3 regions of the Sporomusa sp. 246TCP1 genome follow, and region 1 is predicted to be linked to each of the others. Evidence: riboswitches for the same ligand, from Rfam matches in the RefSeq annotation. Region 1 holds a riboswitch; each other region holds the start of a gene.
The links. Region 1 has a riboswitch for cobalamin ahead of AC1ECB_RS09980 (nitrogenase component 1). Riboswitches for the same ligand answer to the same signal wherever they lie in the genome.
Positions count from the first base shown of each region.

Region 1 (7,905 bases):
TTTTTCATAGAAATCCTTGTTTTTTACGAGAGTAATACTTTGTCCTTTATCCCAACTCTCCATTTTAAAGGGACCGGTTCCGATTGGGAATTGATTAAATTTATCTGTTGCAATATCTTTGCCTTCTAAGAGGTGTTTAGGTAAAATGCCAATTGTCAAATAATCCAGCATCGCCACATTGGGTGCTTTTAAAGTTATTTTTATTGTAGCCTTGTCTACCACTTCAATTTTGGTAATATCTTCATAGTTTGATGCTATTTCGGAAGCATTCTTGGGATTCATAATTGTTTCCAGGGTAAACTTCACATCATCAGCCGAAAAAGGTTGACCATCATGCCATTTTGCATCATTTCTTAAAATAAAAGTATATGTATTTGTTGCTTTGTCAAAACTCCAGCTTTTTGCAAGTCCGGGAATAATCTTATTGGCTTTATCGTGGGCAGTAAGCCCAGAAAAAATTAAAGAATTAATTTCTCCGTGTTCATACAGTGCCGGATTAATACTGGAGTAATCGCCACTGCCATAAACCAAAACCTTTTCATTTGATGCGGTTGCTGTTTTCTTTTCGCCACCACAACCGGCCAGTAAAACCATGCTCATAACCAAGACAAATCCCCAAACTAACCATTTTTTCACCTTCATTATTTCCCTCCTGGTATTGTTTTGAACTTTTCTTTTATACTAAATTGCATTATGGATAGTGAATAATGCAATGAAATTCGTTGATTTATACCTTTACAAATTGCTAAATTCTTTATTGTTGTTCCTTCTTACATAGTCGCCGATATTGGTAATACAAACTAAAGTAATCACTAAAAATAGGCCCGGAATTAAAATAATCCACCAATAATTTGATAACAATGCTTTTTCCGCTAAAGAAAGCATGCTGCCCCATGAAATAATTTCAAGCGGGAGACCAATTCCCAAAAAGCTCAAAGTTGCTTCTACACCGATGGCACTGCCAACATTTGTTACCACCATAAACATTATTGCAGAAATAAAATTTGGCAGCAGATGTTGTTTTAAAATATAAAAGAAACTAGCTCCAGAACATTTGGCTGCTAAAATATATTCACTATTTCTAATTTGTCTTACTTCGCTGCAGACAATTTTAGAAATATTCATCCAGCTGGTAATCCCAATGACAATAGCGATAGATACTGGATTTGCCTGACCAATCATTGCCTGCACAAAAATTATGATCAAAATTGAGGGTATACTAAGTATGATTTCCGTAAATCGCATCATCATATCATCTATCAATTCAGAAGCAACTCCGCTGATACTTCCATAGACAATTGCGATTGTAGTTGATATAACTGTGGCAAATACGCCAATAAATAAAGAGATTCTACCGCCATACCAAATCATAGTAAAAATGTCTCGACCCAAGGAATCGGTACCGAAATAAAAGGTGCTGTTAGGAGCTACATTGGTATTACTAAGATCCATGTACGCAGGCGCCGATTTTGTTATTATCCCGGGAAAAACACATCCTACTATGATTATCAATAGCACACTTATCGAGATATAAGGTTTTTCTTTTATCCATTCTCTAAAGGTTTTTCTTTTGGGTACTTTTATCTCATAGGAAAGATAATTTTCTCCAACTATTTCAAAGTCGCCGTATTGTCGTTCCAATCGTTCTCGCTCCGATCATGTTTCATTCTGGGATCTATTTTATCGTTAATTATTTGGGCCATCATATTTATGAAAACAACTACTGTCCCGGTTAGTAAACAAAGCACCAGCAGCATATTATAATCATGATATTTAGCACTCTCAAAAGAGAGCGTACCAAGTCCAGGATAAGAAAAAACTTTTTCTACCACATAAGTTCCACCTAAAATATGAGGAACAGATATCGCCATAATACTAATATAGGCAGGCATAATATTTCGTAAACAGTGTTTACATACAATTTCCTGTTTATTTAAGCCTTTCACTTTGCATAATAATACGTAGTCTCGTCTAATTTCCTCCACAAGCTTATTGCGAATCATGTACGTATAATACCAGAGATGGCTTATTATCAAAACAATTAAAGGTAATATAAGATGCTCTAGCCTGCTTACAAGATTATTTGCTTGTCCCATTGCATAAGCACCACTTGAAGGTAACATTCCTAAATTAATGCCAAAAATCAAAATGAGTACTAAGGATACCCAAAATGATGGAATACAGGTTGTTACAACACCTACCTTGCAGATGATCCTATCGATGAGTGTATCTTCGTGTAAGGTGCAAAAAATGCCTAACAAGAGCGCAAATAAAAAAGTCAATACATAACCCAGTCCACCCAGAACAATTGTATTTTTATAGACATCTCCAATTACGGTCGTAACATTTTGTTTATATTTATAAGATATACCAAATTCGCCCTGAACGGCATTGGCTAACCAGCTGCTATATTGTTTATATAGCGGGCCGTTTAGTCCGAGATTTTCCATTGCCTGCACCTTTTGCGTAGTAGTCATTCTTTCAACGCCTTCTCCATAATAAGACATCAAAGGGTCTCCCGGTGATAATCTTGCCATAAAAAAAACAATGATCGACAACAGAAATATACTAAAAGTAAATTGTAATATTTTTCTATTTATATAAATTATATCTCTCACACCAGTCCTGTCCTTTCATAGTTAGATATGAAAATATAAAAAAGCCACAAAAATTGAAACACTGCTTGCGCAGAGTTTTACAACCTTCATGGCTGATAGTAGTATTAAATATAAGCACAGAATCATTGATTTCTCGTCTTGAGTCTTCTTGACTCAACATATGTAATTATATAATATATATTTTTGTATGTCTATAATCAGTTTTAAGCAAACCAGGGCATGCTGGCATTCTACGCACAGCAACTTGTAGTGTCTTTAGAATTCGATACCCTTTTGCGCCATCACTCCCGTTTTATAAGGATGTTTAATTTCTTCCATTACAGTTACCAAATCTGCCTTGTCCATGATTTCCCGCCGCGCATCACGTCCGGTTAGCACCAAGTGCAAGGACTGTGGCTTAGTTTCCAGCAACTGAATTACTTCGTTCACCGGAACCAGTCCGAACATAATTGCATAATTGATTTCATCCAGGATAATCATGTCCCATTTACCGGACATGATTTCTGTTCTCGCGTCATGGAGCGCTTGTTCGGCAGCCGCTTGGTGATCAGTTCTGCCATCTCCGGTTGTATTTGTCACAAAACCTTCGCCCAATTGACGGATGACAAAATTATCTCCCATTCTCCCGGCAGCCTGTAATTCACCATATTCCCAGCCGCCCTTGATGAATTGTAAAACCAATACCTTAAGTCCCTGTCCCCACGCTCGCATCCCCACCCCCAAGGCAGCAGTCGTTTTTCCCTTGCCGGCTCCCGTATTTACAATAATCATGCCTTTGGTTTCTGACATAATAGTAGACCTCGCTTTATTAGTAAAATACCGGACAGAATGTGCAAGACCTCTGCATTCATATCCAACATTTTTTTCCAAGATAAGCCATCTGTCTTGCCTTAAAACACCCCTCCTGATACTGTGAAGCAGTTACCTGCGCGGTACTATTATGCAAGTAAACGCGCTTGGCAGAGTTACTTACTTGTTCTGACTGGTTAGTGGTATCTACCGGCCAATTTTTTGGAACATATTTACACATATCCTTTTCTCCTCCTGCTTGTATTGTCTACACATTTGCAACATAAGGTTATACCCATCTATTTCAACTTCGCTGTTGACAATGAGCAATATACTGATTCCAGAGACGTTCTGTCATATGGCAGGACCCGCGAAAACCCATGCAGGGCTGGTCGCTAAGATTGATTTCATCATATACCGGCAACGAAATATTCTGACAAACTACCTCTGTTACTGATTGTTGCAGCAGTATGGCTTTTTCATTACTGCTGCCCAGTAGCAAGCCACCCTTCAATGCCGCTAATTGCTGCTCTATGAGCTGACTGTCGCCATCAGCCGCCAGGAAAGTATCAATACAGCCGGTTCCAGAATAAGATGGTCGTCGGTCATAGGTTACTACCGTTAGCCAGCCTGTATCCAGCCACTCAGTACGAATAGCTTCGGCCATAGCTACAGCAACCGAAGCTGGTGCAGCAACAAGCGTCTTTTCAAACCACAGATCGCCCCATATACGCTGCATTTCCAGCGTAGCTGCCTGCAGCTTCCATTCCCTGACACTGACTTCCTTTTGAGCCTTAGATAAATCAAAGCAGACCAATGGTAAATTCCGACTAATATTTTTTAGCCAAGAAAATGAACCCTGCAAACCATAAGGCAGTGGCAGCGATACATAGGGCATACCATACTGCTCCTGTAGGGTTTTAGCCAAATCCTGGCCTAACTCCTCATGCACAACAATATTGAGTGCTGCCTTAGTCATATTGGATATTTCCTGCGTACTGCTACCTGCTCCCGGGCAAGCCAACACTTGATAGCCTGCCAGCGTGAGCATACGTTTTAGTTCCTCGACATCATTAGCACCATTATAATAACCAATCGTGCCTCCCAGCAGATTAACAGCATTCGGCTGAACACTGCCTGGCTGGTTGAGCGGCATTTGCTCCAGATAAGCTTTGGCAGCGACACGGTAGCCTGCACCAAACCCGCCGACTAGCCCGCCGCTATCCACACAAACCACCGGACAGTCCAGTTTGGCCTGCCTGGCAATACCGGCAATATCATCACCAATCAAGCTGACCGAGCAACTGTTTTCAATCAGTATGATGGCTGGACAAGTCTGGCGGCGAATTGTATCCAGGGTTTCCTGCAAACATTCTTCTGTGCCATAGACAACAGCATGATTATCAGCTTGCGTACAGTAAAATTGTGAACTGATTGCCGGACACTGCTTTTCCAGATGACGAAGCGCATAATAATAGCACCACATCGGGCCATTAGCCACTAATATCGCATCAGGAATACCGGCAAAGAAAGCGGCAGAACCTGTAAGCGCGCAGGACTCCACCAGTGTGCGCGTATCTTTCCATTGATTCTTACACATACATAAGCCCTCCCCGCTTGTCATGACGTTGCGCGAGGCGTACCAGTTTGGTCATCAGCGTTATAATGCCACTCACGCCTGCCAAAGGTAATAAAGGAAGATATAGCTGCTTTGTGTGTATATCAGCCAACTCATGGGTAGTGACAACAATATCTGCTGCTGCTAACACTGCTTTACCCTCTAGCTGAAAATAGCATGGGATGACGGTTTGCCGGTGCAGTTTCTGTAGTAAATCATGCTCTTGCTCTGGTGTGAGTATTTCATTTAGCACAACAATGCCGGCCACAGTTATCCCATATAATGAAAATAACTCCAAAACCCAGGTAGCATCAAAATAAATCAGTGGTCGGCCAACACTCAGGACAACTTGTTTGTCCTTCAGTATTGTATTGCACTCTGTAACATGGCTGTTTAACCGTTGCTGTTCCATTTCAATAGCTGCGGCTGCTTGTTGTTCCTGCTGTAAAAAACGGCCAAGGTCTCTTAACCACTGAATTGTCGCCTGCCACCCTGCCGGATAATCACCGTCAAAAAACGGTACACCAAGCATACCGACCAAGTCTATTCCCAGTTTACGAATCCAGGGATAAGACAACAGGGTGCCACTAAGCGGTACAGTCATAGCAGAAAACGGTACCCGCCTTATATCTTCCATCGACGCAAAGGCGGGAAAATGGCAATACACCTTTAAACCAAAATAGCTGAGCAATCGTTTAATTTCTGCTACATCAGGCCCGTTGGGTCCCCCGCGGTCTCCTAATAAGGTTACCGTATTAATCACCTTGGGCCGGGGAATCATAAATCGCTCAGCAAGTATCTTACCTGCATGATAAAAACCAGTGTAATAATCGCCATCCAAATATCCGTAACAAGGTACTGACAGAATCGGTATTCCCAGAGCCGCTTCCGCCTCACTGGCCACAGATGCTGTATCGTCACCAATCACGCCAGCTACGCAGGAATTGGCAATCATGATATACTTAGGCTGGTATTTTGCCGCAACATGCTCAATGCATTCTCTCAGCAGTCCGGCTCCACCGAAAATTGAATGTTCTTCCTGTAAGCCGCTAATTACCAACGGAGCAGAATACTGCTCCGGACTAAATTTTTGCTCTGCCAACAAGCGGAAATGCATCCCCAAATCCATTTCCCGGCAAATATGTCCGCATGCCTGCGGACTATGATAAATAACCACAGCCCCTTCATTATGCGAGACAGCCCGCCAAACTCCCGGCATAGTGCAGCTATAGCCACGCTTACCGACTGTTGTCGCCCGTTTATTCATCACCATATTTTACTACCAACTCCTCTAATTCTGCAAAGGCCATGGGAGTTGGTATACTCAACCATGTATATGCATAATCCATTACCCTCTCCTGTTACACTATCACAATAAGCAGTGTCATATACCGCTGCCATTAACTTATATAACTGTTTAGTCCGCAAAGTAAAAAAAGCGCGGGCCATAATAGGCCCGCAAACATGAAGGAGTTTAGAAGAATGACACTAATAAGAAACTCCCGGCTACCGTGGGCAGCCGGGAGGATTCTACAGCATAAAACCAAATAGAAACTCCTGGTCTATGGCCAGGAGTAAATTTAGCAAAACAACATAACTTACTTGGAATGACTCCAAATAAGCAGATGCAACTGTAATCTCCTCCCCATCACTCGTGGGTAAAACGGCGATCTTTAGACAGGCAGTTCTCCTGGCTCTGGATCATAGCTCGTCCAAACCTTCCCAAGACTCTCGTCCCAGTGGCATATTCTTGGATTCACTCCCCATTACAGTGGCGGGACCGCGCCGGTGTTACACCGGTCTTCCCTATTAAGCCCATATGGGCACCTGACTCAACTATATTTAATTGTTATTAATTTTATCACTCTTTGGCAGGTATTGTCAAATGATTTTCATTACACTATTTAAAAATTATAATTGTAACTTAACGTCCAGTTAAACGGTAAATCCAAGTTCTCATATTTATTTACAGAATTATCACGGTCAAGTATATTATATAAATTCAAAATAACTGATTGATTATATTCCGGATGAAAATTAATTATGGCATTTAGTTGTATGCGATCCGGAATATCACTGATGGCGCCATTAATTCTGTAGTAACTTTCTTCGCGATCACCTAAAAATAAAAAATTAAGGTTAGCCAGCCATTTTTCTTTATTGTATGTAACCCCGGTGGTTGTTTGTATCCTACTATTACATTGTTCCCATGAGCCATTTTCATTGTTCTCAGGGTTAGAATAACTGAAGCCTATATTATATTTCCAATTGTCATTAAGAATTTTTACATATTCTGCTTCAATACCCGTATTGCGAAAATCCCCCGCGTTAGTCATATAGTCGGTATTGTCGGCATTCTTTTTCCAAACAAACTGATCTTTGATATCCATATGATAGACTGCTAATTTAAAAGACTGGCTTTGATCAATTATCTTTTTTAGCCCGGTTTCATAGTTCCAGCCTTGTTGGGGTTTTAAGCGGTTAAAATCAGCATCTTGCTTTGAAAAATACTGGTTGAGCGCCGGCATCTGAAAGGACTTGCCAATATTAGTATACCAGGAAGTATTGTCATTTATTTTGTAAAGTGTCTGGATTTGCGGTAAAAAGACATTTTCGGTTGTCGCATAATCATCAATAAAATGCCCCCGCAATCCTAGTGTTGTACTAAACTTAGGATTAACTGCATAGGTATAGGACCCATATACAGCAAGACTATTGCGCAAAGCATTTTTACGAATAGCCGCAGCATCAGTAGAAGGGTCATTATAATGCTCTTGCGCTAACGTAACTCCGGCAATCAATGTGTCAAGGTCATTTCTTAACTGCCATGTTTTTTGGGTATCCCAATTTAGACCATACATGTTATATCGTTCACTAATA
Region 1 covers NZ_CM170492.1:2,013,057-2,020,961, forward strand. Annotated here, with positions in the region: gene AC1ECB_RS09950 (ABC transporter substrate-binding protein) at 1-642, opposite strand, end outside; gene AC1ECB_RS09955 (ABC transporter permease) at 736-1,641, opposite strand; gene AC1ECB_RS09960 (ABC transporter permease) at 1,611-2,618, opposite strand; gene cobO (cob(I)yrinic acid a,c-diamide adenosyltransferase) at 2,874-3,488, opposite strand; gene AC1ECB_RS09970 (hypothetical protein) at 3,466-3,648, opposite strand; gene AC1ECB_RS09975 (nitrogenase component 1) at 3,712-5,007, opposite strand; gene AC1ECB_RS09980 (nitrogenase component 1) at 5,000-6,298, opposite strand; cobalamin riboswitch at 6,689-6,871, opposite strand; gene AC1ECB_RS09985 (TonB-dependent receptor domain-containing protein) at 6,930-7,905, opposite strand, start outside.

Region 2 (7,905 bases), 200 kb from region 1:
TACGCGAGTCAAGACTCCCGCTTCTACAGGCGGCGTTGGTTCAGGTGGAATAGACTCTCCACCTGAATTCCCGATGGTTCAGCTTTGCTGAAACGAGTTCACTTAGATAAATCTAGAATACAACCCTCCTTGTAAGCTTACAGGGAGGGTTGTATTTTTTATTAAAATGCACAGAGAAGCTTTTAGGAGAGGAGGTCAGCATTTTGCTAAGAAGGGGGAGTTGAGGCTAATGTGAAACCAGGAGAATATGTGTAAATAAAATATAAATGATTAAGAAATTTCACAAAATATCCTCAGGTGAGGGATTTACGTTTCAAACCAAATAGTCTAATCTAAAAAAAGGAACTGCATAGTGTGTATGCTTAAAAGCAATTAATCTCCTTAACATTAGAAAATAATGCAAGTAACTCAAAACAAAAAGAAAATATTGCTGGGATAGGTGCCTGACGAGAGGTTGCTGAAAATATTCAGACGCAAACGCAAAGATGAGTATTTTCATAACAACATGTAGGGCTTAAAAGGGAAGACCGGTGAAAAAACCGGCGCGGTCCCGCCACTGTAACGGGGAGTAAATCCGCATAGATGTCACTGGAGCATAGCTTTGGGAAGACGCGGGTGAGCAAAGATCCGGAGCCAGGAGAACTGCCTGTCTAAGAATCGCCGTTTGACCTACGAACGATAGGGAGGAGATTACGAAACCTGTAAGTAGAAAGGTTGTATTTCTATTGACAGTATGACGTATGCGCTCCCGTTGAAATCGGGAGCTTTTTTCATGCAAATCCGGATACATTGGAGTTTAACATTACAATTATCCATTCTAACGTCTTTACCCCAATTTTAGGATTGGTGGCAAATATAACGGTGAAAATTGAGGGAAAACGATGTATTGGTCAAACTATTGGGAAGCTTTTCATCAGGATAATCAGGGAATCTGCATTTTAAACCATAAATTGGAAAATATTTATTCAAATGAAAAGGCAAAACAGGTGTTCAAAAACATCACTCCCGGACTATTTCAACAATTCAAAAGCGTTTGCCGACGTTTTATGGCTATGGTTAAAGCAAAAGAAACGAGTTTGTCTAATTATAGCGATATGTTAAATCATCAGCGCGATACCATCAGTTTTAGTTGTTTTTCGTTTTATTTAGACAAGCAGGCATATATTATGGTGGTTTTTGACTATAGCGCCAGTGATGAAATTAACTTAGCCGATGGGACGACGTTTACGTTACGGGAAAAAGATATTCTCCAGGCAATCGCAGCTGGAAAAACAAATAAAGAAATCAGTGAAATACTCAGGATTGGCTTTGAAACCGTGAAATCACATGTAAAAAACCTGCTTGCCAAAACGGGGACAAGTTCCCGGACTGAACTAATTAGTAAATATTGGCACCTTAAAAACAATACCGTTGGCACGCCTAATTATGCAGTGTTTAAAAAAAAGTAATATTGAATAGCCCAAGTGCTTACTCAAGGTGGCAATGCGATCTTGAACAATTAAGCACTACGAGGGGGGGATTTATGAAACACAAAAAAATTGAAGAGCTAACCAAAAAAATGTTAGCTTGTGGCTATAATGATGATCAGATCAAGCATATCCTCAGAGATTCCATTGAGAACAATTTAGATGACGATGGCAGTTTGCAAGAGAAATTAATTATTGATGTCCTGGAAAGTTATATTGAATTTGGAACCAAGTGTAAACAAGGAATTAAATAAAATAATATGGGTACAGGTGCTATTTAGAGCTTAATAGGGAAGACCGGTTAAAGGCCGGCGCGGTCACGCCACTGTAATGGGGAGCAATGCCAAGAAATACCACTGGAGCTAATTGTTCCGGGAAGGTTTGGAGACGCGATGATCCTAAGCCAGGAGAACTGCCTGTCTGACAATCGCCATTTGTACCTGCGTGCGACAGGGAGGAGATTACTGCAAGTGACCGAATACATCATCTGGCCGCTGGCGTAATAAAGCTTAACTCCTGAAAAGGGAGTTTTTTTATTGGAAATTTGTAAATTTAGCAGCAGGTTGCTATCTGTAGAATGAAAGGTTGTGATTGCTTGGCATATTTAAGTATTTTAAAAAGAAATAAAAAGCTGGAAGCAGCTATAGCTTTGGGGTGCCTTATGCTGACACAGACATCATATGCCACTCAGGAAGACCAGGATAATATGAAAGAGTTTAAATTGGAAACTATTACTGTTGAAGCCAAAAGACCGGACTGGGAGAGCAAGTTGTCTCCTGGAACGGTGACGGTCATTAAACCTGAAACGTTTTCCGGCGAGCAAAAAGACTTGCCTGAAATGCTAAAACAGGTTCCGGGAATTTTTGTGCGCGAAGTCAACGGCAAAGGGCAGTACACTACCGTCAGCGTACGCGGTTCCACTGCCGCACAAGTAGGAGTTTTTGTTGACGGCGTTTTGACAAATCTTGGCGGTGACGCTGCCGTTGATATTTCGGCTATTCCCGTAAGAAATGTCGAAAGGATAGAGGTATATCGCGGTTACATTCCTGTAAGGTTTGGCGGTACTTATATGGGGGGAGTTATCAATATTGTTACCAAAAAGCCTGAAAAGACTGATGTTAGCGCTGAGATCGGCATAAGCTCCTACGGAGGAAGAAACTCTGCCCTGGAATTTACGTCTCCTTTAAGCACAGGCTCATTACTATTTGGTCTGAACAGAGAACAAAGCGGCGGCGATTTTAAATACACTAACTTTGCCGCGGAATCATATGGCGAAGATAGTACTCGTTACCGTAAATACAATGACTTTAAAAATACGGACGCTATCATCAAATGGCAGGATGATCACTGGATGATTAAAGGCAGCTACAAGAAAGTTGACAGGCATTTGCCGAATAATCTGTGGCCTGAAGGATCTATTGCCAATGCATATGATCCGGGAGCTAAAACGGATCTGGCGGACATTAATCTTGCGGAAGGCAAACGTCAGACTATCGACAGTAAGGAACTGCAGGTTAGCCGCAGAGCGCAGGCGGGCAATCTGGAATGGGGCTGGTCTTTGAATTATCTTGATCAGGACAAAAATTACCGGGTTGAGAAAATTAAAAATCCTTATTTCTACTATTGGTCTACCCCTCTTCGCGCCTGGAGCACTTATGACAGTACGCGCTGGGGTGAAAAAATTGATGGAAGTTACAAGCTTAATGATAATAACCTGATAGAATTTTTAGTCAGCTATTCGAAAGAAAAAATGGATGTTGACGGCTCGAATCTAAAAACAGCAAATAGCAATTATGATTCATTCCGCAGTTATTATGAGCAGGAATTGTTTAATATCCAATTGCAGGACACAGTTAGGCTGGACAAAGAAGGCACCTGGCAATTGACTCCAAGCATCAGATACAACCGATCTGAAATTCTTGGAAAAAGCCATCGTGACAAAACAAGTGGTCACAGCTGGGTGCAAAAGGAAGAAACTCAGTCTAATGGTAAAACTACCTGGCAATTGGCTGTTAAAAATGATTTTAATGAAAACTTTTCAATGCGGGTAACTGGCGGCACTTATTACCGACTGCTGAATCTCTATGAAATTGCAGGTGATGGTGCCGGAATCTTGCCACCGCCTAAGGACAAGAACGCCAGCGGCACCGCCTATCCGCTGCCGGAGGAAGGGAAGCAGTTTGATCTAAGCGGCCTTTGGCGAAATAAGTGGTTTGGGTCCGAAACCTCCTGCCTGACCTTGACTTATTTCTGGCGGGACTCGGATAGTATGCTGCAGCTTTCCCGCCGCGGTTATGATTATTGGTGTTATTTCAATGACAACAAGGGTAAAGTGTATGGACTTGAAATGCAGAACAACTATTCCTGGAAAAAATTTGACCTCAATCTTTACGCCACTTATACCAAGAGCAAGTTACAGCGCCAGGACAGCGCCTATGCGGATTACGGTTCGGAGTACACCCAGGGTTATAAAGACATCTGGGCCACGTATCAGCCGGAATGGCAGACCGGCTTGCGGCTTACGAATAAACCGTCGGATAAATTCGATATTTATGCCGAACTCAAATACCGTGACGAGATGTTTACCAATGCAGTTAAAGACAAACGGGGCGGGCATTATGCTTATGAAAGCGGCGCTCCGATCAGCGCTTTAACAACGTTTGACCTAGGCGTCAAGTTCAAACCAACCAAAGACTGGCAGATTACTGTCGGCTGTAATGACGTTTTTGACGCTGCCAGTGATTTGAAAATCAGCTATCGCGACTATTCTGACAAGAATATCAGTGTTAATCCTGAATATCCTTTGGCAGGAAGAACTTTCTTTGTAAACGCACATTATGACTTTTAAGTTGTTCGAGGGTTTAATGGAGGTGTAAATATATGAAGTGTTATTTAAACAGGCGTAAAGTCAACCGCGCATTAGCCTTACGCGTCACAACCGCGCTTCTTGGCGGTTATTTATTTACAATGCCGGTTTTGGCGGCCGACCTGGGTGTTGTCACGACGTATTCGTATGGCGGTACTGCTGCCGGGCAGGTAGGCACGATTACGGGCTCCAGAGTAGAAGCTACCGTTGATGCTCAGGGACAGGTGAAAATTGACAGCGGCATTAACGCCGATGCGCAAAGCTTCAGTATCATTGATGACAACGGACAGGTACGCATTTTTATTCGACAAAGGACAGAAAACGGCAAGCAGAGCTTGGTTGTTGATCCGGAAGGAAACTGGAAATCGGTTATTGCCTCCACTGATTTGACTGCCGAGCCCAATATTCATGCGGTTGCCTATAAAGGGCATTATCTCTTTGCAACAGGCTACGACTACGGTAAATTGATTGTTGCTGATTCTGCAAAGAACTATCAACAATCGCATGTTTATGAAGTGCCTGATGCGGTAAAAAATGCTACCGCAGGCTATAGCGCGTCAACTGCTTATCACGGCGAAGGGCTTGTTGGAAGAGGTAATGAACTATACGCGCTGTTTACCTGTAATCCTCAAGGGGGCAATGATACTTATGCCGACAGTTTTGTCATTCATTATACGATTGCTGTCGATGGCAGCCTGGAATATAAAGACTATACCAGAGTCGGCAAAAACACGATGGACATGGAAGAATATAATAACGTACTGCTGACGGCCAGCAGCGGCGGCTATCAGAACGGTGGCGGAAAAGCCAACGCCGAAACCGCGCTGCACTATGTCAGGCTGGACGAAACCGGTACGCCTGTGGCTGAAAAAGTTACTTATAAAGGCGCAGTGGCCTTAAAAGGGGAGTATAGGAGTGTTTCGGTATCTCCTGATGGCTTTGCCTATGTTTTTACAGGTAACTATGATAACAGCTGGGCAGGTATGAACGGAGCTGTTTATCGCACAACGGTAAGTAATTTGCTGTCATCCTCTCCGGACAACTGGCAGAAGATCATTGACGTCGACAATGTTCCGGGTTATGCCTGGGGTGTTGATGTGGAAAGTACACCGCATCGTCTGTGGTTTGTCAGCGGGAATAAGATATTAGTTTATTTGGACGGTCAAACAACACCAATAGAGTTCAATATGACTTCAAGTGGACTGACCAGTCTGGGTGACGCTAACATAAATGGCTTTGACACTATAAAAACAGATGTCGTTACTGGTGCTACAGATAATATTGTCAAGGCCGGCAATCTCGCGGACGCAACTGCGAATTATACCACAAAAATAAGCGGCACAGGTGCTGCGGATGAAATGAATGCCTATTATCTTGGTACGGAAACAATTGCCAATAATCTCTACAACGTTTTTACTTTCAAAAAGGATGCAGTCATCGGCTTGGGCACGAATCAGTTGGGCGATAAAACCACTAACGTACTGGCTGCTGTTTATGGCTGCAACGGCAGGGACCTTACTATCAATGCTGAAAGCAGTTCAGGCGCCAAGGACAAAACGCTTACTCTGAACGTAACAAACTATGCAGGCACTCCCTCAGGTGTATATGCCGGTAATGGGAAAAACGTCACTATAAATGCCGGCACATTGAATATTAATACAGTTGCTTATAAAGATGGTGAAACTGTAACAAATGCTATCTGGAATGACACTGCTCAGGATAAGAGCAGTATCATCACAATAAATGCTGATACGAACATTTCCATGCAAGGGGGACAAGGAGGGCATGCAGTTGCTGTTACCAAGACTGACCGTTGGGGCGAAAAGTCTACTGCTGCTGATCAAAAATCGGAAATCATTATAAATGGTAATTTGAAAATTGGCGATGCTTCTACGGGCGCTTACGGCGTGGGTCTTAATACCAAGAATGTTATTTCGCGGTTTAATAGTGCCGGGCTTTACACCTCGGTTGAAAAAAGTGCTATTACTGTCAATGGTAACGTTGATATGGCAATTTACGGCAATGGCGCTGCAACGGCAGCAAAGGACAGTACAATAACTATCAAAGGTGGCAGTATAAAAGTACCGGCAGGAAAAAATTATGGTTACTATACCCTTGCTTCCTATCTAGGAACCATTAACCTGAATACGGGGTCAGTTGGAACAACCCCAGGCACTAATGCCGTAAAGTTGGATGGCGATATTTTTGCGCTGAGTACAGGTTCAGTAAATCTTGGACTGACAACTGCAGACTCTTATCTTAACGGTATTGTTGATAATGGTGGTACCGTTACTATGTGGCTGCAGAACGGCGCTTTGTGGACGAATACTGCCAATAATACCAGATATACCCAAGACAATGAAGATGTTGGCAACAACGGAGTCAGTCGCATTACGAAACTAACAGGTGGGATAAGCGTTAGTAATGCCGGCGTGATTGCCCAAAAAGCAGCCAGCCGTGATCTTACGATTGATAACTATAACGGATATACTACAGTTTTGTATAATCACGATGCAGCTACTCCGACAACAATTCTTGGTGGAGCTGTGAAAATTGGTAATGCTGCTTCAGGAAGTAATATTACGCTGCGAACTGATTATGACGCTAATATGAGCACCGGCACAATTCAGGATAATGTTCTGAATGCATTAGCAAATAAGCTCTATTACAATGCTTACACGACCGGTGAGCGTAATCTGACCGGCAAAGTCGAAATTGCTGAAGGCTTGACTGCACAATCTGCTGCTAAATACGTAGGTGGTGTAACTTTTAGTCAGACAAATGGTCAGGGCAGTTATGCAAGCAATACACCACAGCCACCTGCGGAACAAGTTACTACCGCATTTACCACCAGCCTGACCGGCATTAAAGATACTGAATATGTAAATGGCGGAGTCTTGAAGGACGGCGCTTATGCTTTTACCAAGGACAGTACTATAACCGTTGATGATGGCGATGTTACTGACGGCAACATCGGTTATAACAAAGCGGTTGCAGGTATTTTGGGTAATGGAAATGACATCATTATTAACGGCGCCGGGAAATCGCTAAGTATAACTGCTTCAACTACAGATGCAAGCAATCAGGCTATTGGTATCTATACAAACAAAAAACTTAATTTGACGGCTGGCAGTCTGACAACTAAGAGCACCTCGTCAGGTAAAACTGCAGCTGGCATCTTTGTCAATAACGGCGGCGAAGCTATTATTAACGGAAATGTTAATGTTAGTGCCAAGGACTCTGCGGCTGGCAATGCGTATGGTGTTCACATTTACAATGGCGGATCAAAATTAACCGTTAACGGTGATCTTACTATGAAAGGCAGTGGAGAAGGTGATGGCGCTTATGGAGTTTCTGCTGCGCAGAAGAGCGGTTCTGGAACTCCTGTATATCAGGCCAAAGGTATCTACATGTACGATGACAGCACCGGCGGTGAAGTAACGGTCACCGGCAAAGTCGATATTGCTGTTAAAGGTACTGGCGTGGATATGTACGGCAGCAAAAATAACAAGATTACTATTGCCAGCGGCAGTATCGTTACGCCGGAAAGCACAGAAGACAAATTCAATGCTC
Region 2 covers NZ_CM170492.1:2,215,345-2,223,249, reverse strand. Annotated here, with positions in the region: cobalamin riboswitch at 471-664, shown strand; gene AC1ECB_RS10730 (response regulator transcription factor) at 882-1,448, shown strand; gene AC1ECB_RS10725 (hypothetical protein) at 1,523-1,720, shown strand; cobalamin riboswitch at 1,718-1,900, shown strand; gene AC1ECB_RS10720 (TonB-dependent receptor plug domain-containing protein) at 2,062-4,314, shown strand; gene AC1ECB_RS10715 (beta strand repeat-containing protein) at 4,347-7,905, shown strand, end outside.
Region 2: it holds a riboswitch for cobalamin, as region 1 does, so the genes downstream of both, AC1ECB_RS10720 (TonB-dependent receptor plug domain-containing protein) here and AC1ECB_RS09980 (nitrogenase component 1) in region 1, are expected to answer to the same signal.

Region 3 (7,905 bases), 1.4 Mb from region 1:
GGTCGACAGCCCGGCCATCAGCCCAACTAGAATTGAAGTAAAAATTAGTGCCGGAAAAGCCTGAATCTTGGTCTTGATAATCAGCCAAAGTAGCACGACGATTCCAACGACTAGCGCGATAATACTACCCATGATCATTCCTCCAGTTTCATTATATGGTGAATTCTTACGGATACAATTGCCGGTCTGATATTTGCAAACCAGCCTCAGCAATAGTACCCCTAAGTCCAATACTGCATATAAAGAGCATATCCTGGAGTATATAAAACTTTGTTATTATCCCTTCTTTGTCATCACCTCCCACTCAGATCAAATAACCGGCCCCCACATAAAGATATCCATTGAATTGGTATAACCGGATATTTCTGCTTTGGTCATGCCACCGGATGCGACACATACCAATTCCTCCAGAACACGCCGTCCGGCATCGGGAATGGTGTCTCCCCCGTCGATCACCGCGCTTAGATTCATGTCAATATGGTCGCTCATTTTCTCAGCCGCAGTACGGCTGCCGGTAATTTTCAGTACAGGCACAAAGGGGAATCCCTGCGGTGCCCCCCGTCCGGTAGCAAACGCAATTACATTGCAGCCAGCAGCTGCCAAACCAGTAAGAATTTCTGGCTCCCGTCCCGGCGAGTCCATAACAACCAGCCCTCTGACCTGCGGTCGTACACCATACTCATATACTGCCTGAATAGGCGCCGACCCGGCCTTGGCAATAGCACCCAGAGACTTTTCTTCAATAGTGGTAAGGCCTCCTTTAATATTGCCACCAGTAGGCTGCCCACCCCGAATGTCTTCGCCTACTGCCATAGCCCGTTTCTCCATGCGGGAAACTAGATTCAAAATACTTTGCGCCACTTGCTCGTTAGCGGCATGTCTGGCCAAAATATGTTCAGCGCCAATGAATTCGGTAACTTCACCTAATACGGATGTTCCACCGGCCTCTACCAATAGATCTGATGCCACCCCAATGGCCGGATTGGGCACCAACCCGGATGTAGTATCCGAACTGCCACACTTCATACCTAAAACCAGCTCGCTGATCGGAAAAACTTCCCGTTGCTGTAACGACGCCTCCCGTACCATATCTTGAGCCAGGAGCACTCCCTCCGCCGTGGTCCGCGCCGCGCCGCCGATTTCCTGGACAATTAGATGCTCCACGCGTTTGCCGCTGGCCTTGATGCCTTCAATAACTGCTGATAGGTCGGTACTTTCACACCCTAGGCTGACAATGATTACGGATTGCAGATTAGGATTACTCCCCAGCCCGATTAGAGTATGATTGACACGCCCGATATCCAGGGGGGTCTGGCAGCAACCCTGATGGTGCGTAAAACGAACCGCCCCCTGTACCTTACTGGCAATAGCCTCTACTACCTCGTTAACGCATACTACTGCTGATAAAATGCCGACATAATTTCGTGTCCCTACCGAACCGTTAGCGCGACGATAACCCATGAAATTCATAATTAAGCCTCCCCCTGCAAATCACCACGGCCTCGCAAACTTTCAATATTTTGAGTATGGGCATGATGCCCTTCACGAATTTCCTGCGTAGCCCGTCCAATAACTTCTCCGTATTTCATTATATCTTGTCCCTTAGGGATAGAATGAACGGCAAATTTATGACCGTAAGGAATGTCCTCACCGATAAGGATCTGTCGAATGTCATGTCCCAAACGGACATCTGCCTTTTGCCCTGCCTTTAGTATTTGAACTGCTGTTGCAACATTATCTGCCGAATTCAACATGATTGCGTCAATGGCCAAGATCTCGCCCCCTAAATTTTTTGATCTGTTAAATGTAATTTTTTTTTACAATATGACTGCTACACCGTCAGGAATGACCGTAACTTTGGACTGCGGACCGGCAATCAATCCAGCAGTCTTCAAAGCTTCCTCTAAGGTATAAGCAGTCTTCATACCTATAGTTTTGGCTATCTGATGATCACACTGATCAGTTACTAAAATAACGGTATGCTTTAACAGGACACGCGCGATAATTTGAGCTGCCCACTGATCAGGAATGGTTGACTCTGGCGGAATTTTCATGATTTTATCCATGATCTCCCTGGCCCCTCCCGGCGCATCCTGAAACCATTTAAAAAAGGTATCTCCGCCATGCCCGTCGTTACAAGCGGCGCAAATAATAATAACACCGTCTGGTTTACAAGTAGCCTCCGCAGAAGACAAGCCTTTCACAAGTTGATAAATATTTTGATCCAGTGGATACCCACCATTCGAAGTAATAACAATATTGGCCGGTTTTGCTTCTGCTTTGGCCAGCCCGCTGACAAATTTACAACCGGCTATGTGGGCTTGCTCCCTGTCACCGGCAAAAGCTTTAATGATCCGCTTGTCAGCATCGATGACCACATTTAGGATAAATGCCAATTTGGCCTGCTGAGCGGCATACAGCATATCAGTATGAATCGGGTTGCCATCAAGTATTCCCACTCGTGCTTTTTCATGAGCAATAAATTTGGCACAGTGGTTAGACATAACGGTTACACCGCTGACGATACCTGGCAAGACACTTTTTCGTCCACCGGAAAAACCTGCAAACAAATGTGGTTCAATAAACCCTTCCGAAACCAATAAGTCTGCCTCCATTGCCAGTTTGTTAATCACCAACGCACCGCCGGAAGGCAGTTTACCCACATCGACCAAAGCATCCTGATCCCAGCAATTGTGAATTACGATCTTCTCGTTTCTCATTATTTCTTCGCCGAATTTGTGCAAAAGTTCTTCCTGCGTGCTAGCGCGATGAAATCCGGTAGCAACCAGAAATGTGATATCTGCATCCGGATTGCCGTTTCTAATTTCCGCAAGCATTTGCGGTGCCATAATTTTCGTTGGAACTGGCCGGGTATGGTCACTCGCAATAATAACAACTTTACGACATCCCTTAGCTAAATCACGCAGACGTTTCGAGCCGATAGGATTTTCAAGCGCCTGCTTTACAAGGTCGGCTTCTGTAGCTTCCGGTCTATAGTGATGAGCGCGCGATTCCAAAACCGCTTCAAGTTGCTCTTCTGCTACATAAGCTTCCAAAATTTTTTTACCATAAGGAATCTTAATTGTAGTCATCATTTGCTCCTTTTGATGTAATGTCGTACCAATTATTGCGCTTTCTGCAGAAAATCGCTGTAATTTAGATTAATAGCTATTTAAACAACTATTAATATTATAAAATTTCAATTTATTCAGTCGAAAACCTCTGTTCCCTATTGACAATAATTATCTGCAACGATAGGATTTTTCTGTTCACTTTGCACATATTTATGACATTCTAGTAACTGTCTCACGTATATGTAGAGTCAGGTGACGGTTCTTTGACTCATTATATTATTCTCCCTAAATTAGACAAATCCTTTGTCTAAATTCCATATTTTCTATTTTATGTAATATTAATATGGTGAAACTATCCGAAACCTTTCAAAAAACACAGCAAAAAAACCCGCAAAGTTCGCGGGTTTAATTCCTTTCCAGATTCGATTGGTAGAGGCGATCCGCAACCTTGCAAATTCACCTTTTTTGAGATAAAAAATGGTCTCTTTATCCTATGGCAAATAAACCAATATAGCTACTGAATAAAATGCCTGATTATTAATAATCACCTTAAGATATTATTCTCAGTTGAAATTATTCCCACATAATTACGAAACTACAAATATCATTCATCCGAAATTATAATCCGTATATTCGCTTGAGGTCAGCGGCAACGTCAGGAATGCGGGTGGACAGCTGGGGTATGGCGTAGCCGACGTAGATGGGCGAGGTAACGAACCGGGGCATGACTTTGGCGGTTATCTGGCCGCCTATATGATAAAAAAAGATGTTGTAGCTGTTGCATTGGCGGTTGAAGTGGTGGAGGAAGTAGTGGGCACAGATCTGCAGGTAGTCGGCCAGGCGGTCGAGGTACCCGAGGTCGGCAAGCTTAATGTTGAGTTCAATGAAACCGACCAGCGGCTTGTCGGCGATGGTGAGTTCAACGCCGCCGTCGCGGCTGATGACGATGCCTTCGAGGCTGGCCGGGGGGATGTTGGCGGTGTAGTCGAGGTGGCGGAGACCGATGATCTGCATATGGGGGTGGCGAATGGAGCCGCCCGAGCTGGGGCCGTGGTTTTTGAAGAACAGGACCGTGGCAAATTCGCCGCCGGCGATCATGTCCAGCCATTTCTCAATGCCAAAGCGGATGACCCGGTGGAGATGGTCCTTTGGATAGAGCGACAGTTCGGATGCGCAGTCATCGGTTTCGATGAGGACGGTCTGGAAGGTGTCCCGGAGCACCGGATATTTGTTGACAATTAGGAGTATCGGCCCGTCTTCGGCGATGATGCCCTCAAGTTTGTCGCGACAACAGAAGGGGCATTTATGGCCGTTATCGACAACGGTCACCGGTTTGGTGCCGCCAATCTTGGTGTCAAAAACAAGATGAATCTGCCTTGAGGTCATGGCTAAGTCTCCTTATGGCCCAGAGTGTGTTGCTCTTCATATTATACCACACCGGGCAAATTTCCGAGACGTTCACGCCTGAATTATCGGCGAAGATCCGCCAAGAATTCAGCTATCACTTAAAGAAAAAAAAACCATGCCCACCTGTAACTAATAAGATCTGTCCACCTGGATGGATATGCCAATTATTTGTTTAATTGTAACCCTGGTTGACAATCCTGTGTGCTACTGTTAAAATAATAATAAATTGCATAAAGCAAGGATAGGTGCCTACACAGGCATAATAGAGAAGACCGGTGCAATACCGGCGCGGTCACGCCACTGTAATGGGGAGCGAACTCAAAAATATACCACTGGAATGAATGTTCTGGGAAGGTTTGAGTAAGCAAAGAGCCAAAGCCAGGAGAACTGCCTATCTGATAATCACCGTTTTGACCTACGAGCGATAGGAAGGGGATTGACATGTGTTTTTGTTATATTCCCGGCTTGCAACCCAAGTCGGCTTTTCTTTATCCACGCATGCCAAGTTGTCGGTCAGCTTAACGGGCCGGCAACTTTTTTTTGCTCTTTTTGGATACCTGGCATACAAAAAACATCAGGCTAATTATTTTAAAGGAGGCATAAACAATGGATTTTCCCGAGTACAGCCCCACGATCTTTTACCGTTTGATTCAGCAACACAAAGAAGCGCAGTTACTGTTTGCGGCAATTCGCCTGGGGGTATGTTCCTATCTCCAAAAGCCATCATCTGCCAGTGAAATTGCACAACACACCCAGTGTGACCCACAAAACATGGACTTTTTTTTGACGGCATTAAGCTCAATCGGCCTGTTAAAAAAGGAACACAATCTTTTCAGAAACTCGCCGGAAGCGCAATTATATCTTGATAAAAACAGTTCTTTATACCTAGGCGAATATTTTCTCTTTTGGGAAAAAAAAACCAGCTTGGAACAAGTCGAGGAATTGGTGCGTCACGGTGCTGCTGCACCCTGTCAACAGGATCAAGGACATGCCTTTTATAATTTCCGGGAATTAGCCCGCCTATCGGCAACAGAAATTCTTACCGGAAGGGTCCAGTCATTTCTTAAATCCGCACAGAATATTTTTCCCAAATCAACACCCCTTCACCTTCTTGATTTGGGTGGCGGATCGGGGCGGATGGCGCTAGAGTTCGGCAAAGAACATCCCCAGGCAACCGGAGTTATCTTTGAACATCCGTCCGTAGCCGATATTCCGGCCGGGCACATAGCAGAAGAACACTTAGAAGATCGCTTCTCTATCATCCAAGGAGATTTTACCTGCGACGACATCGGTTGCGGCTATCATCTGCTGATTGTTTCCGGCGTTCTTGATTTTGGCGGCGACGCTCTGGATGAATTGGTTACAAAAATTTCCGCGGCAGCGCTTTCCGGTGCGTACTTATACCTTGTCAGCCACGACGTAAGTGATGATTACACAGCTCCTAAGGAGTCCATTGTCGGTTGGCTGTCTAGTCACCTTGCCGGTCTGCGTATTTTAATGCCCAAAAGCCGCATCAAAGCGGCTTTAACTGCTGCAGGTTTTCAACCATTGAGCATAAACGAGCAAAACGGTGTAATATCAGGACTACAGGGCGAATGGTATCGGCGCGACTGACCAAGGTTTGATAACATGTACAAAAAAAGAAAAAGGAGAAAACGCAATGAGAAAAAAGCTGATAATATTCCTTGCACCAATGATCGCCTTAATGCCTTCCAGTCAGGCGGCATGCACCGAGTTGGAATCCTTCCCCTTACCTGAAGTCATTGTAACCGCGACTAAAACACCACTAGACACAAAAGCTGTCCCGAATGCAGTTGACATCATTACCGCCGCAGAAATTCAGTCGCGAAACGCCCATACCTTAAGAGAAATCATTGATTCTTTGCCGGGCGTGGCTATCAATCGCAGTGGCGGTCGCCGCGCTCTGTCCATCCGCGGCTTTGATTCCCGTTACTCAACGATTCTGATTGACGGACAACGTATTCCGGCAGAACCTGATGCGGACTATGAATTGGACCGTCTTTCCCTGGACAATATCGCGAGAATCGAAATCGTACGGGGAAACGCCAGTGCTCTTTATGGCGCGGATGCAATGGGTGGTATTATCAATCTAATTACCAAAAAATCGCAGGAGCCTAAGACCGTGCTGCAATTTAAAAACAGCACCCTGACGAAACATGGAGACAATGAGCACTGCTATTCCTTGAGTTACGACTCTGGCCGGCAAAACAAGATGAGTTTTACTCTTACCGCAGACAACACGAAAAATGATGCCTTTTTCAAAACCAACGGAACTACTTTTTTCCCTTTTGGCACACGCTCCCATGTGGACACTCGGCTGGAATATCAGCCAACATCTCAGGAAACATGGACACTGAGCACGTCTTATTTGCAGGAAGATACGAACGAGTATGGCACTATGTCAGGACTTGGCGGCATTATTGTTAATACGGATATCCATGATGATAATCGTCGCCAAAGGTATTCATTAGACTATCAAAAAAGTCTCCCGGGTAGGGAATTATCAGTGACTGCCTATCACTCCATCTGGGAAAAATACAATAACACAATTAATCGTTTGAGTGGTCAATATACCAATTCAATATATGGGTACAGCACGATTTCCGGCCTGGAAGCACGATTAAGCCGGAGAATCGGCAATTTGCATAAACTTACCGTAGGCGGAGAATATCGTCCGGAACTGTTCCGGGGAACCGGAATTCAAAGTGGGGATGGTAATTTCAGCAAAAGTTTCCACGGGAAAACATACACCGGCTCAGAGGTAAAAACCGATTACTCGGCGCTATATGTGCAAGATGAATGGAATTTGTCGCCCCAATGCTTGATGATTTCGTCCCTGCGATTCGACGACAGCAACCGCTTCGAAAGTAATCTGAGTCCCAAAATCGGTCTTACCTATTCACCGCAGCCTGATTTGCGGTTTAAGTTCAATGCCGGTACCGGCTTTCGCGTTCCTTCGCCCAATCAGTTGTATATGAATTTGAACATTATTCGTAACGGCAGCTTGGTCAGTCTTCTGGGAAATAGCTCATTACAACCGGAAAAATCAACATTTTACGATGTTTCTGTTGAACGTGACTGGGGTCACACTGCCGGAAAAATCACTTTCTTCTACAGCAAGGTTAAAGATATGATTGATGAGGTGTGGAGGGCATCAAATGAAATCCAGTATCAAAACATTGGCCGTGCCAACATTCAGGGAGTAGAAACCAGTATCCGGCAACCATTAAGCGAACGACTAAACTGGTCGCTTAATTATACATATCTGGATGCAACTAATGAAGCAACTCATGAACGGCTGTACAACCGTGCTCGTCATAAAATATCATCACAATTGTCATACCAGGCACCGGGCGCTTGGCAAGCAAACCTCTGGGTCGATGCCTACCAGGGCTATTATTTC
Region 3 covers NZ_CM170492.1:3,417,179-3,425,083, forward strand. Annotated here, with positions in the region: gene AC1ECB_RS16205 (GntP family permease) at 1-132, opposite strand, end outside; gene AC1ECB_RS16210 (UxaA family hydrolase) at 310-1,470, opposite strand; gene AC1ECB_RS16215 (UxaA family hydrolase) at 1,473-1,772, opposite strand; gene larA (nickel-dependent lactate racemase) at 1,818-3,095, opposite strand; gene AC1ECB_RS16225 (DUF4931 domain-containing protein) at 3,693-4,460, opposite strand; cobalamin riboswitch at 4,708-4,890, shown strand; gene AC1ECB_RS16230 (methyltransferase family protein) at 5,088-6,095, shown strand; gene AC1ECB_RS16235 (TonB-dependent receptor plug domain-containing protein) at 6,142-7,905, shown strand, end outside.
Region 3: it holds a riboswitch for cobalamin, as region 1 does, so the genes downstream of both, AC1ECB_RS16230 (methyltransferase family protein) here and AC1ECB_RS09980 (nitrogenase component 1) in region 1, are expected to answer to the same signal.